DNA from 4 places in the Lysinibacillus sp. LK3 genome. Region 4 is predicted to be linked to each of the others. Evidence: riboswitches for the same ligand, from Rfam matches in the RefSeq annotation. Region 4 holds a riboswitch; each other region holds the start of a gene.
The links. A riboswitch is a leader RNA that binds a small molecule or an ion and turns the genes downstream of it on or off. The one in region 4 is predicted to bind thiamine pyrophosphate.
Positions count from the first base shown of each region.

Region 1: another riboswitch for thiamine pyrophosphate. It lies ahead of thiM (hydroxyethylthiazole kinase); the one in region 4 lies ahead of thiC (phosphomethylpyrimidine synthase ThiC).
Region 2: another riboswitch for thiamine pyrophosphate. It lies ahead of VK91_RS12180 (ABC transporter substrate-binding protein); the one in region 4 lies ahead of thiC (phosphomethylpyrimidine synthase ThiC).
Region 3: another riboswitch for thiamine pyrophosphate. It lies ahead of thiW (energy coupling factor transporter S component ThiW); the one in region 4 lies ahead of thiC (phosphomethylpyrimidine synthase ThiC).

Region 1 covers NZ_LDUJ01000018.1:65,352-68,547, forward strand. The annotation lists gene thiD (bifunctional hydroxymethylpyrimidine kinase/phosphomethylpyrimidine kinase) at 1-530, opposite strand, end outside; gene thiM (hydroxyethylthiazole kinase) at 518-1,285, opposite strand; TPP riboswitch at 1,369-1,466, opposite strand; gene mbcS (acyl-CoA synthetase MbcS) at 1,657-3,196, shown strand, end outside.
Region 2 covers NZ_LDUJ01000016.1:46,041-49,236, forward strand. The annotation lists gene VK91_RS12170 (ABC transporter permease) at 1-411, opposite strand, end outside; gene VK91_RS12175 (thiamine-binding protein) at 411-701, opposite strand; gene VK91_RS12180 (ABC transporter substrate-binding protein) at 703-1,698, opposite strand; TPP riboswitch at 1,852-1,962, opposite strand; gene parC (DNA topoisomerase IV subunit A) at 2,071-3,196, opposite strand, start outside.
Region 3 covers NZ_LDUJ01000013.1:47,838-51,033, forward strand. The annotation lists gene VK91_RS07180 (MFS transporter) at 191-1,387, shown strand; TPP riboswitch at 1,454-1,561, shown strand; gene thiW (energy coupling factor transporter S component ThiW) at 1,656-2,156, shown strand; gene VK91_RS07190 (VWA domain-containing protein) at 2,312-3,196, opposite strand, start outside.
Region 4 covers NZ_LDUJ01000003.1:14,463-17,658, forward strand. The annotation lists gene VK91_RS03130 (catalase) at 1-111, shown strand, start outside; gene thiC (phosphomethylpyrimidine synthase ThiC) at 235-2,013, opposite strand; TPP riboswitch at 2,154-2,268, opposite strand; gene VK91_RS03140 (AEC family transporter) at 2,329-3,196, opposite strand, start outside.

The DNA.
Region 1 (3,196 bases), on a different contig from region 4:
GCTAAATGACCACCTTTAATGATGACACATTGTACACCTAGCTGTAACAAGCTTTGAGCTACTTCTTTCATATCTTCAAAATGATGAATAGATCTCCCAGTAAGTGTCTCTGCCTCGGGTATATTGGGCGTAACAACCGTAGCAAGTGGTAATAAAGTTGAGCGTAAGGCATCGATAGCTTCTTGCTGTAATAGGCTTTCCCCACCTTTTGCAATCATCACCGGATCAACAATCAGTGGAATGTTTAGCTCCCTGATCTGGTGTGCAATTGCTTTGATAATTTCTGAGGAATAAAGCATTCCTGTTTTAATCGCAGCGATTGGAAAATCTTCTACTAAGGCCTCTAATTGTTTTTTTATAAAGGAAACGTCAATAGGGCAAACACCTGTTACACCCAAAGTATTTTGAGCAGTTAGAGCAGTAATAACAGAAGTACCGAACACTTCTAATTCCTGAAATGTTTTTAAATCAGCCTGTATACCCGCGCCTCCACCACTATCTGAGCCAGCGATTGTTGTTACAATATGCATGAAGCTGCACCATCCTTTGATAAGCGATGTATAGCATTGAGTAAGGCTATTTGAAAATCACCAATGTCTGCAGTAAATGCGGATGCCAGTACACCTGCTTTTTTATAGTAAGTAAGTGTTTCTGTTAATTGTTGGTAAGGATTATGGCTTACACTATAGGCTGCGCCACAAATTGCGCTAAGTAAACAACCTGTACCCGTTACTTCCGTCATTTGGGGATGACCACCAGCGATCCATTGGCTATGCTTGCCATCAGTTATAAAATCGCGTTCTCCTGTGACAATAACAATGCATTGATAGCGTTGAGCCAATGATGTGGCTTCTAATTCCATAGCGATAGTGCCATGACCACTATCGACACCCTTTTGTTGCCAATTTACACCAACTATTGCTGCTAGCTCGCCGAGATTACAGCGAATCACGGCAAAGTGTATGTTTTCCAGTAAGTATCTTACGGTTTCCTTACGATAAGTTGTGGCTCCAACTCCGACAGGATCTAAAATAACAGGAATACCAAGTTTATTGGCTTTTTCACCTGCTAATAACATGGCACTTTTTGTGCGATCATTAAGTGTTCCAATATTAATTAATAATGCTTGAGCAATGGCCACCATCTCCTCTACCTCTTGGTAGTCATCGGCCATTACTGGTGAAGCACCTATCGCTAATAAACCATTTGCTTGAAAATTTGCCACTACATAATTGGTTATACAATGGATAAGTGGTTGCTGTTGACGAATTGTTTGAAAAATCATTGTAGTCCTCCTTTAGGGATGGACGTAAGCATGCAAAAAAGGCTCTTTTTGTGTAAAAATGCACGAAAAGAGCCTTTCATCTGAAAACGATGTTTATTGCTCCCTACGTCAGTATTAACTAACAGGTTCAAAGGGTCAGGTTTTACCTTCTCAACTCTTACGAGTCCCCCTGCAATCTTGCTTTTAGTTGACCAAAATGTACCATACTTTTCATTTGTATTCAATAGCAAGTTTTCCTATAGATAAAATGTGACCGATGCCATATAGGAGGGTATGATAGTTGTCATGACTTTACCGAAATTAAGCACAAACCATTGAAAATGCTGAAAAAAGAGTTTTATAATGTGTCATAACAAAAGGGGGCAATTGCCATGAAAAGACAAGATTTAGTTGCACCAGAATGGTATAACATAGTAGAGGAAATTGAAAAATATGCTCAGGATGCAGCCAAAAATGCTTTAATCATTTATGAAGAAAACCAAGACATCCAATGTATTACATATGCACATTTATTGGAAAAAGCGAATCAAGCAGCACATGTATTCACCAAGCAAGGTTTAAAGAAAGGTGATGTCATTTTAGTAATGGTACCACGTTCGGTTGAAGCATATATTGTGTATATTGCTGCATTGAAAGCGGGTTTAACTATTATTCCAAGTTCTGAGATGTTAAGAACAAAGGATATTGAGTATCGAATTCATCATGCAAATGCTAAAGCAGTTATTGCATTTGAACCCTATATTGAACAGTTCGATAAAGTGGGAAATTTACAAGACATACTGCAATTTGTCATAGGGAATGCACATGAACCTTGGCAGAACATACTTGAAAAAATGAATAATCAACCTACAACCTACATAAATCCTATCCCAACAAAAAGCACAGACAATGCATTTTTAGCCTATACAAGCGGAACAACAGGAAATCCAAAAGCAGCAGTGCATACGCATAGTTGGGGCTATGCTCATTTACGAACAACAGCACCACATTGGTTGGGTGTACAAGAAAATGATATTGTTTGGGCGACTGCAGCACCAGGGTGGCAAAAATGGATTTGGAGTCCATTTCTAGCTACTTTAGGCAGTGGTGCTACTGCATTTGTCTACAAAGGTAAATTTGAAGCAGCTTCTTATTTAGCATTGCTTGAGAGATTCAAAATCAATGTACTATGCTGTACACCAACTGAATATCGTTTTATGGCAGCGCTTGAAAATTTACATGAATATGATTTAAGTGCAATTCGCCAAGCTGTATCAGCTGGTGAGCCATTAAATAGTGAGGTTATTAGAGTATTCTTGGAAACATTCAAATTACAAGTGCGAGATGGCTATGGACAAACGGAAAATACATTATTGGTAGGCACAATGGTAGGGATGGAAGCGAGAGTTGGCTCTATGGGAAAACCTACTCCTGGCAACACTGTTGAAATTATTAATGATTTGGGCAAACCTGTTACAATCGGAGAAGTTGGTGATATTGCTGTTCATCGCGAAACGCCAGCACTCTTTAAAAAATATTTAAATGATCCTGAACGTACAAATTTACAATTTCGTGGGGATTGGTATATTACAGGAGATCGTGCCTATAAAGATGAAGATGGCTACTTTTGGTTTGACGGACGAGGAGACGATGTTATTATATCCTCAGGCTATACAATTGGCCCTTTTGAAGTAGAGGATGCTTTAATGAAACATCCAACTGTAAAAGAGGCTGCTGTTATAGCGAGCCCTGATAAAGTAAGAGGAAATATTGTCAAAGCATTTATTGTTCTGCGCAATGGTGAAAAAGGTGATGGAGCGCTTATTCAAACACTCCAAAGTCATGTTAAATCATTGACCGCTCCTTATAAATATCCACGTGCTATTGAATTTGTAGAGGAACTACCAAAAACATCTTCTGGGAAAATTAGAC
Region 2 (3,196 bases), on a different contig from region 4:
CGCTGCAATGACAATCGGGAAAAAGCACACAAGACAGATAATGATAAGCTTCGGTAATAAGCCAAAGCCAAACCAAATAATAAGGAGCGGTGCCAAGACTAGAATAGGAACATTCTGCGACATAATAAGAATTGGATAAAACAGTTCTCGAATAAATGTAAATCGATGCAACACTATTGCCACCGTTAGCCCACAAGCGATGCCAATGGCTAATCCTAGTAGAGCTAATTGTACTGTAGCGAATGCATGTGGTAGAAAGGTTTGATACGACTGGATGGCTTCTGACAAAATACTACTTGGTGTGGGTACTAACCAATGAGGAACTTCAGCAAACCGCACGATTAGTTCCCATATGAACAAGAGGAAGGCGATAAAAATTATCGTCCTTCCCTTCTGTAATGCACGTTTCATTACTGATATTTCTCCGTTAATGTATCCATCGTAATACCCGTTGGCTGATATAAAATTTTCACTTGTGTAATGACATTAATGGCACCAAGTTCAATCATTTTCTCATTCATTTTTTCAATGATTTGGAGCAATGTTGAAAGCTCACCCTCCATCGTTGTTTCCAATGGATGTACCTCATATTTCACCCCAGAAGCATCGATCACCGCAATTGCTGCATCGACATATGGTATAACATCTTCATATTTCTCTGTCTTCGGAATGATTTGTACACTGATTAATGAATTTGCCATCTTATTTGGCCTCCTTTTTAGGTAAGAAATCATTAGTAAAGGCTTTTTTCGCATCAAATTCGCCCTCTAGTACTTGATTGCTAGACATCCATTTCGCGTAATTTTCCCACACCGAAAGCTTTTGCTCTCCCCATTGCTTGGCATCATCCTGATATTTATCAGCCAGCCATTCCTGACTTTTATGCACTAACGCTTGATCTAAATCAGGGGCCGCTTCGATTAAAATATCAGCCGCTTCACTTGGGTTTTCAATTGCGTATTCATAGCCCTTCGATGCAGCTGCCACAAAGGCTTTGACTACATCCGGGTTGTCCTGTATCATTTTTTCATTTGTAGCTAAAACTGGCGTATAATAATCCAATTGATCACTATAATCTGTAAGATATAGCATATTAATCTTTTCCCCACGCAGCTCAGCCTCAATCCCAGTCCATGCATAATAAATCCAAGCAAAATCTATATCTTTTTCCATCATTGTGAAGAAATCTAAATCCCCTGCATTGACGATATCTAGCTTATTAATATCTGCCTTTTCTTTTTGCATGAGTGATTGTAAAACGGCTTGCTCTAATGGCGCGCCCCAACCACCATAGGTTTTACCTTCAAAATCCTTTGGCGATGTAATGCCCTTCGAAGCAATAGAAGCAAAGCCAGATGTATTATGCTGTATAATTGCTGCGATGGAGACCAGCGGCACATCCTGTACTCGTGCCTGTGTTATGCCTTCCTGATAGCTCACGCCAAAATCCGCCTTTCCAGAAGCAACAAGCTGATCTGCGCCCGCCTCACCAGGCATAATAATATCAACATCTAAACCCTGTTCCTCAAAATAACCGAGTTTTTTGGCAACATATAGTCCTGTATGATTTGTATTCGGCGTCCAATCCAGTACCACAGACACCTTTTTCAGCTTGTCTGCAGCCTGCTTGTCATCCTTGTCACTACAGCCTACTAATGTCAATAGTGCTGCCAATAAAATAAAAAACCATTTTTTCATGCGAAAGCCTCCCAGTTTGTAATATGAAAGTGTTCATGAATGAATGTTGTCACCAGAAGAAAGCGTATACAATGTTGGCAAGCTGTTGCTTGAAAACATAAAAAAACGCCTAGGATTCCTCCCAGACGTATTGCAATCAATCTTCAAAACTTTGCTTTTTGAATAGATGTTCCCTACGCTGGTACGAGCCAAATCAGGTTCAAAGGGTCAGCGTCTACCGGACACAATCTCAGCTAGCAATTACTAGCCCCCCTACATTCTTTCGCTATGAACTTTTCGATGATTATTATACCCATAGTTTCACTTAAATGACAAGGTGCTATTTTTGAATAGAGCTTAAAGCCCAGCGCTCCTAAGAGGCTGGGCATGCTTTTAGCTTGGTTTCTGTTCTTTTTTGGCTGTTACAACATGAGAAATTGCTCCATCTGTTGCAATATCCACTTTAAATGAACCATTGGAATGGCGATCCGCACGAGACAATGCTTGTACGTCAATCATCTCTTGAACACCTTTTTCAGTTTCAATCACAACCTGCTCCTCGTCTGTTGCTTGAACAACTGCCACAATTCGGTGAGGGTTTGCTTTTAACTCTGTTAATACTTTTAGTCCACGTTTTGCACGACTCGCTACTTCAACTTCAGCGACATTCATTTTCTTTACGGCCCCACGCTGTGTCACAATCACTACATAGTGGGTAACATCAGGCTGTAACACATTGACTCCAACTAAGGCTTCTCCATCTTTTAGTGTGATCCCTTTCACACCGCCTGTTTTCACACCTGTAACTGGTAACTCCTCCATAGGGAAACGAATCGCATAGGCTGTATCCGTTGTGAGCATCAGCTCCACGTCATCTGTTACAAATGATGCATAGATCATCGCATCACCAGCCTTGACGTTCATCGTTTTAATTGGCTTTGAATAACGTGTTACCGCATAGTCTGCGAGTGGTGAGCGCTTAATTTGGCCATCTTTTGTGGCTGTGAAGACATACGTATTTGGCTGTTCAAATGTTTCGAAGCCATAAACCGCAATAATGGATTCATCTTCCCCTGTTGGCACAATACTTGAAATATGCTGGCCGAGATCCTTCCAGCGTATATCAGGCAGCTCATGAACAGGCTGATAAATATAATTGCCTCGATTTGTGAACAGCAATAGATGGTGCTGTGTATTTAAGTTTGCTTCATACAATAAATAATCTGAATCCTTCATGGCAAAATCTTGCCCGTTTGAAGCGGCATGAGAACGTGTGGATGTACGTTTAATATAACCATCCTTCGTTACTGTTACGACAACCTCTTCACTTGGCACAAGGACATCCAATGTAATTTTAATTTCTTCAATTTCTTGCTCAATCTTCGAGCGACGAGGCTCTGTAAAGCGTTTCTTAATATCTAGTAACTCTTGTTTAATAACACGCACTAGCTTTGCTTCACTTTGTAGAATCCCCTCTAGCTTCGCAATTAGCTTATTTAACTCGTCCTGTTCCTGACGA
Region 3 (3,196 bases), on a different contig from region 4:
CCATAGCTTCTTTTCCCTCAACTTTTATGACTAAAATGTATTATTTCATCATGCATAGGTGCGTGGATAAAAACTTTTGTGGAAAACCATTCTAAATATAGAACCAGTACTATAATCTTAACTATTAGCCAAGCAATAATTCTTTATGATAGACTGTACTATATTTGATTACAAAAAGGGGGTTCATTCGATGACCCAGCAGAAGTCCAATAAGGCGGCTTTGTATATTTTAATGTTTAATATGTTTATCGCAATGGGGAGTATTGGCATTATTATTCCTGTCATGCCAGAGTATTTAAAAATATTTGGTGCAGCAGGACAAGTTCTAGGTATGCTAATCGCAACGTTCGCCTTAGCTCAATTCGTATTTTCTCCTATTGCTGGGAATCTTTCAGATCAGTACGGACGAAAAAATTTAATTATTTTCGGTCTTATCGTAACAGGTCTTGCACAAATCGGATTTGGCCTTGCTACAGATGTATGGATGCTCTTTTTAGCACGATTTTTAGGTGGTCTAGGTTCCGCATTTGTTGCACCTCCTATTATGGCTTTTGTCGCTGACGTCACAACCTATGAAGAACGTGGGAAAGGTATGGGGATGTTGGGTGCCGCTATGTCTCTTGGCTTTATGATTGGACCTGGTATTGGTGGCTTTTTAGCAAAGGTAAGCTTACATTTCCCATTTTTCACAGCTGGAGCTGCAGCCATTGTAGCATCTATTTTATCTTACTTTTTATTACCTTCTACCAAACCAAACACTGCTCAACAGAAACAAAAGCAAGACAATCTGGCGAAGCAAATGGCTCGTTCCATACATATGCCTTATTTTGTTATGCTCATAATTATGCTGGTGTTCTCGTTTGGAATTGCAAATTTCCAAACGACATTGTCATTATTTGTGACAGAAAAGTTTAATTACACACCTGTAGATATAGCGATTATATTAGTTGTTGGTGGTGCTTTTGGAGTAGTAGTACAAATGTTTATTATTACACCACTGTTCAATCGTTATGGTGAAATGAAAGTAGTACTAGTAAATTTATTTATTGCATCCGTTGCTATTTTCTTAATATTATTTGTTTCTGGCTTTGCCCTTATTTTAGTTGTAGCAACAATTTTCTCTACAGCAACGACATTAATTCGTCCAGCTGTTAATACACTCATCTCAAAGCTTGCAGAGAAAGAGCAGGGATTTGCTGCGGGCTTGAATAATGCCTATATGAGCCTCGGAAATATGATTGGACCCGCTTTGGCAGGTTTATTATTTGACTGGAATATGAATAGCCCATATATTTTCGGTTCTATCATATTATTAGCCTGTTTCTTCCTTGCGCTCATCTGGACAGTGAAAAAAGCACCTCATTTAATGCATCCCGATACAAAATAGTCTGAAAAATCATTGACTATTTTTAGCAGTATGTTACATTATTGTTGATTCACAAAATTGAATGATTTTAACCACTAGGGGAGTCTTTAAAAGGCTGAGACGTATATGGTAATATACGGACCCTTTGAACCTGATCTAGTTCACACTAGCGGAGGGAAGTGGCGCTACTTGCTGTTGTCACTATATACACGCAAGGCCGCTTCCTATTGTTTAAAGGGGGTGGCCTTTTTATTTTTCCTCACGAACTTTACCAAAAGGAGTGAACTTTATGTCAATTTGTAAATTAACAGTCATGGCTTTATTAGTAGCCGTTGCTGTTGCAGGCTCTACTTTCGTATCCATCCCAACAGGAATCGCACGTGCTTACCCAGTTCAGCATGCTATTAATGTGATAGGAGCCATTATACTTGGACCCGTACCAACAGTTATAGTTGCCTTTGTCACTGCCATCATTCGTATCCTTACTGGAACAGGCTCTCTACTAGCTATCCCTGGTAGTATCATCGGTGCGTTCTGTGCTGCCCTTGCCTATAAATATAGCAATAAAATGTGGTTAGCTGGTATCGGAGAAGTTATCGGAACGGGCATTCTGGCTTCACTTATTGCCGTCCCTTATGCAAAATTATTCATGGGAACATCTGTAGCAGCATTCTTCTTCCTACCAGCCTTTTTAACATCAAGTACGATCGGTGCTATTTTAGGTGTAATGGTTGCGAGTAGCTTGCGTAAAACAGAGCTAGTAAAGAGGTTTAATTCTTCTCTTTATTGAGAGAGATTGAATTATGAGCATTCATTGAGCTGGGGTAGTCCAATTTGGATCGCTTTTCTTCTCATTTACCCTCTTTACAAAGGGGATAACTCTTTATTTCATGCAATATAAAAAAGCAGTGCAAAACTATTCGAGTTTGCACTGCTTCCTCTATTTTAAGATCGTTTTTTCATGCCTTTTAACAACTGTGCTACATTTGTGTCTTCTGCTTCTATAGTTTTTTCCTCAACCAGCGGCTCTTTTTTCTTCGCATTCGTTAGGAAATTCCAACCAAAACGTCTTATGGTAATATCAATAAAGAAAAGAAGCATACTCGCTAAGAGTAGCCATGTGGCAATATTTTGCCGATCTGCTCCTTTTGTCGTAAAGTCACGGAAGACATCTTGTGGTTCCTTTAAAACAGTGCCTCCTGTTCGTTGAGTTAACTCTTCTATCAGTTGGTTATTTACAGGGAGTAGTTCGTATTCAGCACTATAAGGAACACTTAGCCCTGCCTGATAAATGGCCTGCTTTTCATCTGCTATACGGAAGAAAATTAATCCAGGTTCAGCTTGTACTACAGCTCGAACTTGAGATGCGGAAATGGTTTCAAGTTGTGTTTCTAGCTCCTCCCCTGCTTCATTTACCGCTACAATATCTAAAAATGCGGCTTCATTTGTAGGGTCTGTAATCATAAAGGAACCATCTGCTTCCAATCTTACATCATAGGCTACATCATTGTAGCTTGGTAGCATTTGAGAAATAAGTGTTTGCCAAAATGCTCCCCAATTCTGCCATCTTGCCCAATCTCCAGTCCATTTACCCGTTGAATCAGATGTAAAGGCAAATGTTTTACCAAGACCATATTGCCACTGCGCTAACACAGGATCTTCTTTCTCGCTTTCTGCTACAACAGTAGCCCCCTGTTTTGCCGTTGTCCCAATATATGCATTCATTTGTGGGACACCATTAGCAAACAGTGAGTTCCATCCTGCTGCATTATAAATTGCCGGATAGAATGGATTGTCCTCAATATAGGTGCGGGAAATCATAGCTGTTTC
Region 4 (3,196 bases):
TGCTATCTAGCTGACCCAGCATATGGTGAAGGTGTCGCTAAAGCGATGGGTCTTTCCTTAGAAGGTATGGACCTTACAAATCCATATGTAAAACAACCAACAAACGTTTAATATTCCACTTTATTATTGATATCCAAATCCAACTTTTACTCCATGTGAATCCACTATTCACATGGAGTTTTTTTATTAAGAAAAGGCCTATGTCTATTTTTTTGACATAAGCCTTTTCTTTCATTATTGATAAATTTGACTGCCTGCTTTTTTAAACTCCTCAGCCTTTTCTTTCATACCTTGATGGATCGCTTCAGTCGTATTCAAATCCTTATCTTTCGCATAATTACGAATATCCTGTGAAATTCTCATGCTACAGAATTTAGGCCCACACATAGAACAAAAGTGTGCTGTTTTTGCTCCCTCTGCTGGCAGTGTCTCATCATGATATTCCACTGCACGCTCGGGATCTAGTGACAGATTGAATTGATCACGCCAACGGAACTCAAAGCGCGCTTTAGACAGTGCATCGTCTCGTTGTTGTGCACCTGGATGACCTTTTGCTAAATCAGCAGCATGTGCAGCAATTTTATAAGTGATAACGCCCACACGAACGTCCTCGCGATTCGGTAAACCAAGATGCTCTTTCGGTGTCACATAACAAAGCATCGCTGTACCAAACCAGCCAATCATGGCTGCCCCAATGGCTGATGTAATGTGGTCATAACCTGGAGCAATATCTGTTGTGAGTGGTCCTAATGTATAGAAGGGAGCTTCCTTACAAACCTCTAATTGCTTGTCCATGTTTTCTTTAATCAAATGCATTGGTACATGACCTGGTCCCTCAACCATTACCTGAACATCATGCTGCCAAGCAATCTGTGTTAGCTCGCCTAGTGTTTCAAGCTCTGCAAATTGTGCCTCATCATTGGCATCTGCAATTGAGCCTGGGCGTAAACCATCACCTAAGGAAAAAGCAACATCATAGGCTTTCATAATTTCACAGATTTCCTCAAAGTGTGTATACAGGAAATTCTCTTGATGATGATATAAACACCACTGTGCCATTATAGAGCCACCTCGAGATACAATACCTGTCACACGATTTGCTGTTAGTGGTACATAGCGTAAAAGGACACCTGCATGAATGGTGAAGTAATCCACACCCTGCTCAGCTTGTTCAATGAGAGTATCACGATAAACCTCCCACGTTAAATCCTCTGCTACACCATTTACCTTTTCTAAAGCCTGATAAATTGGCACTGTTCCCACTGGCACTGCCGCATTTCGAATAATCCATTCTCTAGTTGTATGAATATGTTTACCAGTCGATAAATCCATAATATTATCTGCGCCCCATCGAGTTGCCCAGGTCATTTTCTCAACTTCTTCTGCAATGGAAGAAGATACAGCAGAATTCCCGATATTCGCATTGATCTTTACATGAAAATTACGCCCAATAATCATTGGCTCTGCCTCAGGGTGATTAATATTAGAAGGCATTATAGCACGCCCAGCTGCAATTTCTGAACGTACAAATTCAGGATCCATATTTTCACGAATCGCTACAAACTCCATTTCAGGCGTTATAATTCCCTTTCGTGCATAGTGAAGCTGTGTCACATTTTTACCTTTTTTAGCACGCAAAGGCTTTCTCGCCAACTCAGGGAAGACATTTTCTTGAATACGCGGGTCATCAACATGACGAAAGCCATTATCCTCCGGTTTAATGGAGCGTCCCTCATATGCTTCTACATCCCCTCGCTCTTGAATCCATGCATTTCGTAAGGCAGGTAAACCTTTCGTAATATCTACTTGGTAGGCTGGATCTGTATAGGGCCCACTCGTATCATATACTCGAATAGGAGCATTTTCTTCATTTCCAAAACTGCCTGTTGTCGGACTTAATGCAATTTCTCGCATAGGTACTAGAATATCTGGGCGTGATCCTTCCACATATACTTTTTTGCTTCCTTCAAAGCTGGACATAATGGTAATATTCTTTTCACTAATTGCTGACATGAGCTACTTCTCTCCCTTAAATTTATTTTGATATAAGGACCGATTCTAGCTCACCCCAACAATCCAAAAAATAAAGGCCGAATCCAAAATAATTATTTGGATCCGGCCACGAATGTAAAGGTCTATTGATTGCATACTCTGCAATAGCTTCTTAACTTTCCCACGCTGGTATGAGCCAGATCAGGTCCAAAGGGTCAAGAAACTTCGTAGCGTTTCCCTCTCAGCCTGACTCATCAGACTCCCCTAGTTAATACTATTTAGTTTGATGCTAGTGTAGCAGATAATACTAAGAGATGGAAGTTATTTTTTATCTTACTAGGTAAATAATACTTCTGCAAAATAGATCACAATGGTTACAGTTATACAGCTTACAATGGTTGAAAATAAAACAGCTTGCGCGGCTGTTGCTGATTCTACATCATATTCCAATGCTAGACTAGAACTATTGCGGGATGTTGGAAAAGCACTAGCTATAAACAGTGATTGTGCGACGACTCCATCTAATCCCAATATATAAATAATGGCCAATGCAACAGATGGTCCAATAATTAATCGCGTAAAACAGCTGATAAAGACGGTTTTATTAAACATTGATTTCATCTCTAATTGTGATAATTGCGCACCTAAAGTAATTAGAGCCACAGCAATAAATCCATCTGCCACATGTTCTACTGGTATTTTGATAAACTGTGGAATACCGATATCAAAATAATTCATAGCGACACCTATAATAAGCGCATGAATAATAGGCATTTTAAAGAAATCCTTGATGATTGTCATACCTGACTTTGTAGAAGAAATTAAATTGTATAAACCATATGTATACGTAGTCATATTTTGAAAGATTACGAGCATGACCTGAATGGCTACTCCAATAGGTTGCGTGGCAAATATCATTTGAGCCACTGGAATACCGTAATTACCCGAGTTAATGAGCACAACACTATTTTTAAAGACAGCTGCCTCTGTTCTAGCTAAACCTAACCCTTTTGCCATAAAGTGACTGAGTATCATTTGACTACCGATAAAGAGTACAATAAATAATCCGACCTCTCCCAGTACAGTTAATTCCACATGTGTTTCATATAAATTTACAAAAACAGCTGCTGGCATAAAGCAATATGTAATAAGCTGAGACAATGCTTTTAAATTAAAGCGAAATTTCTTTTGTAGTATAGCGCCT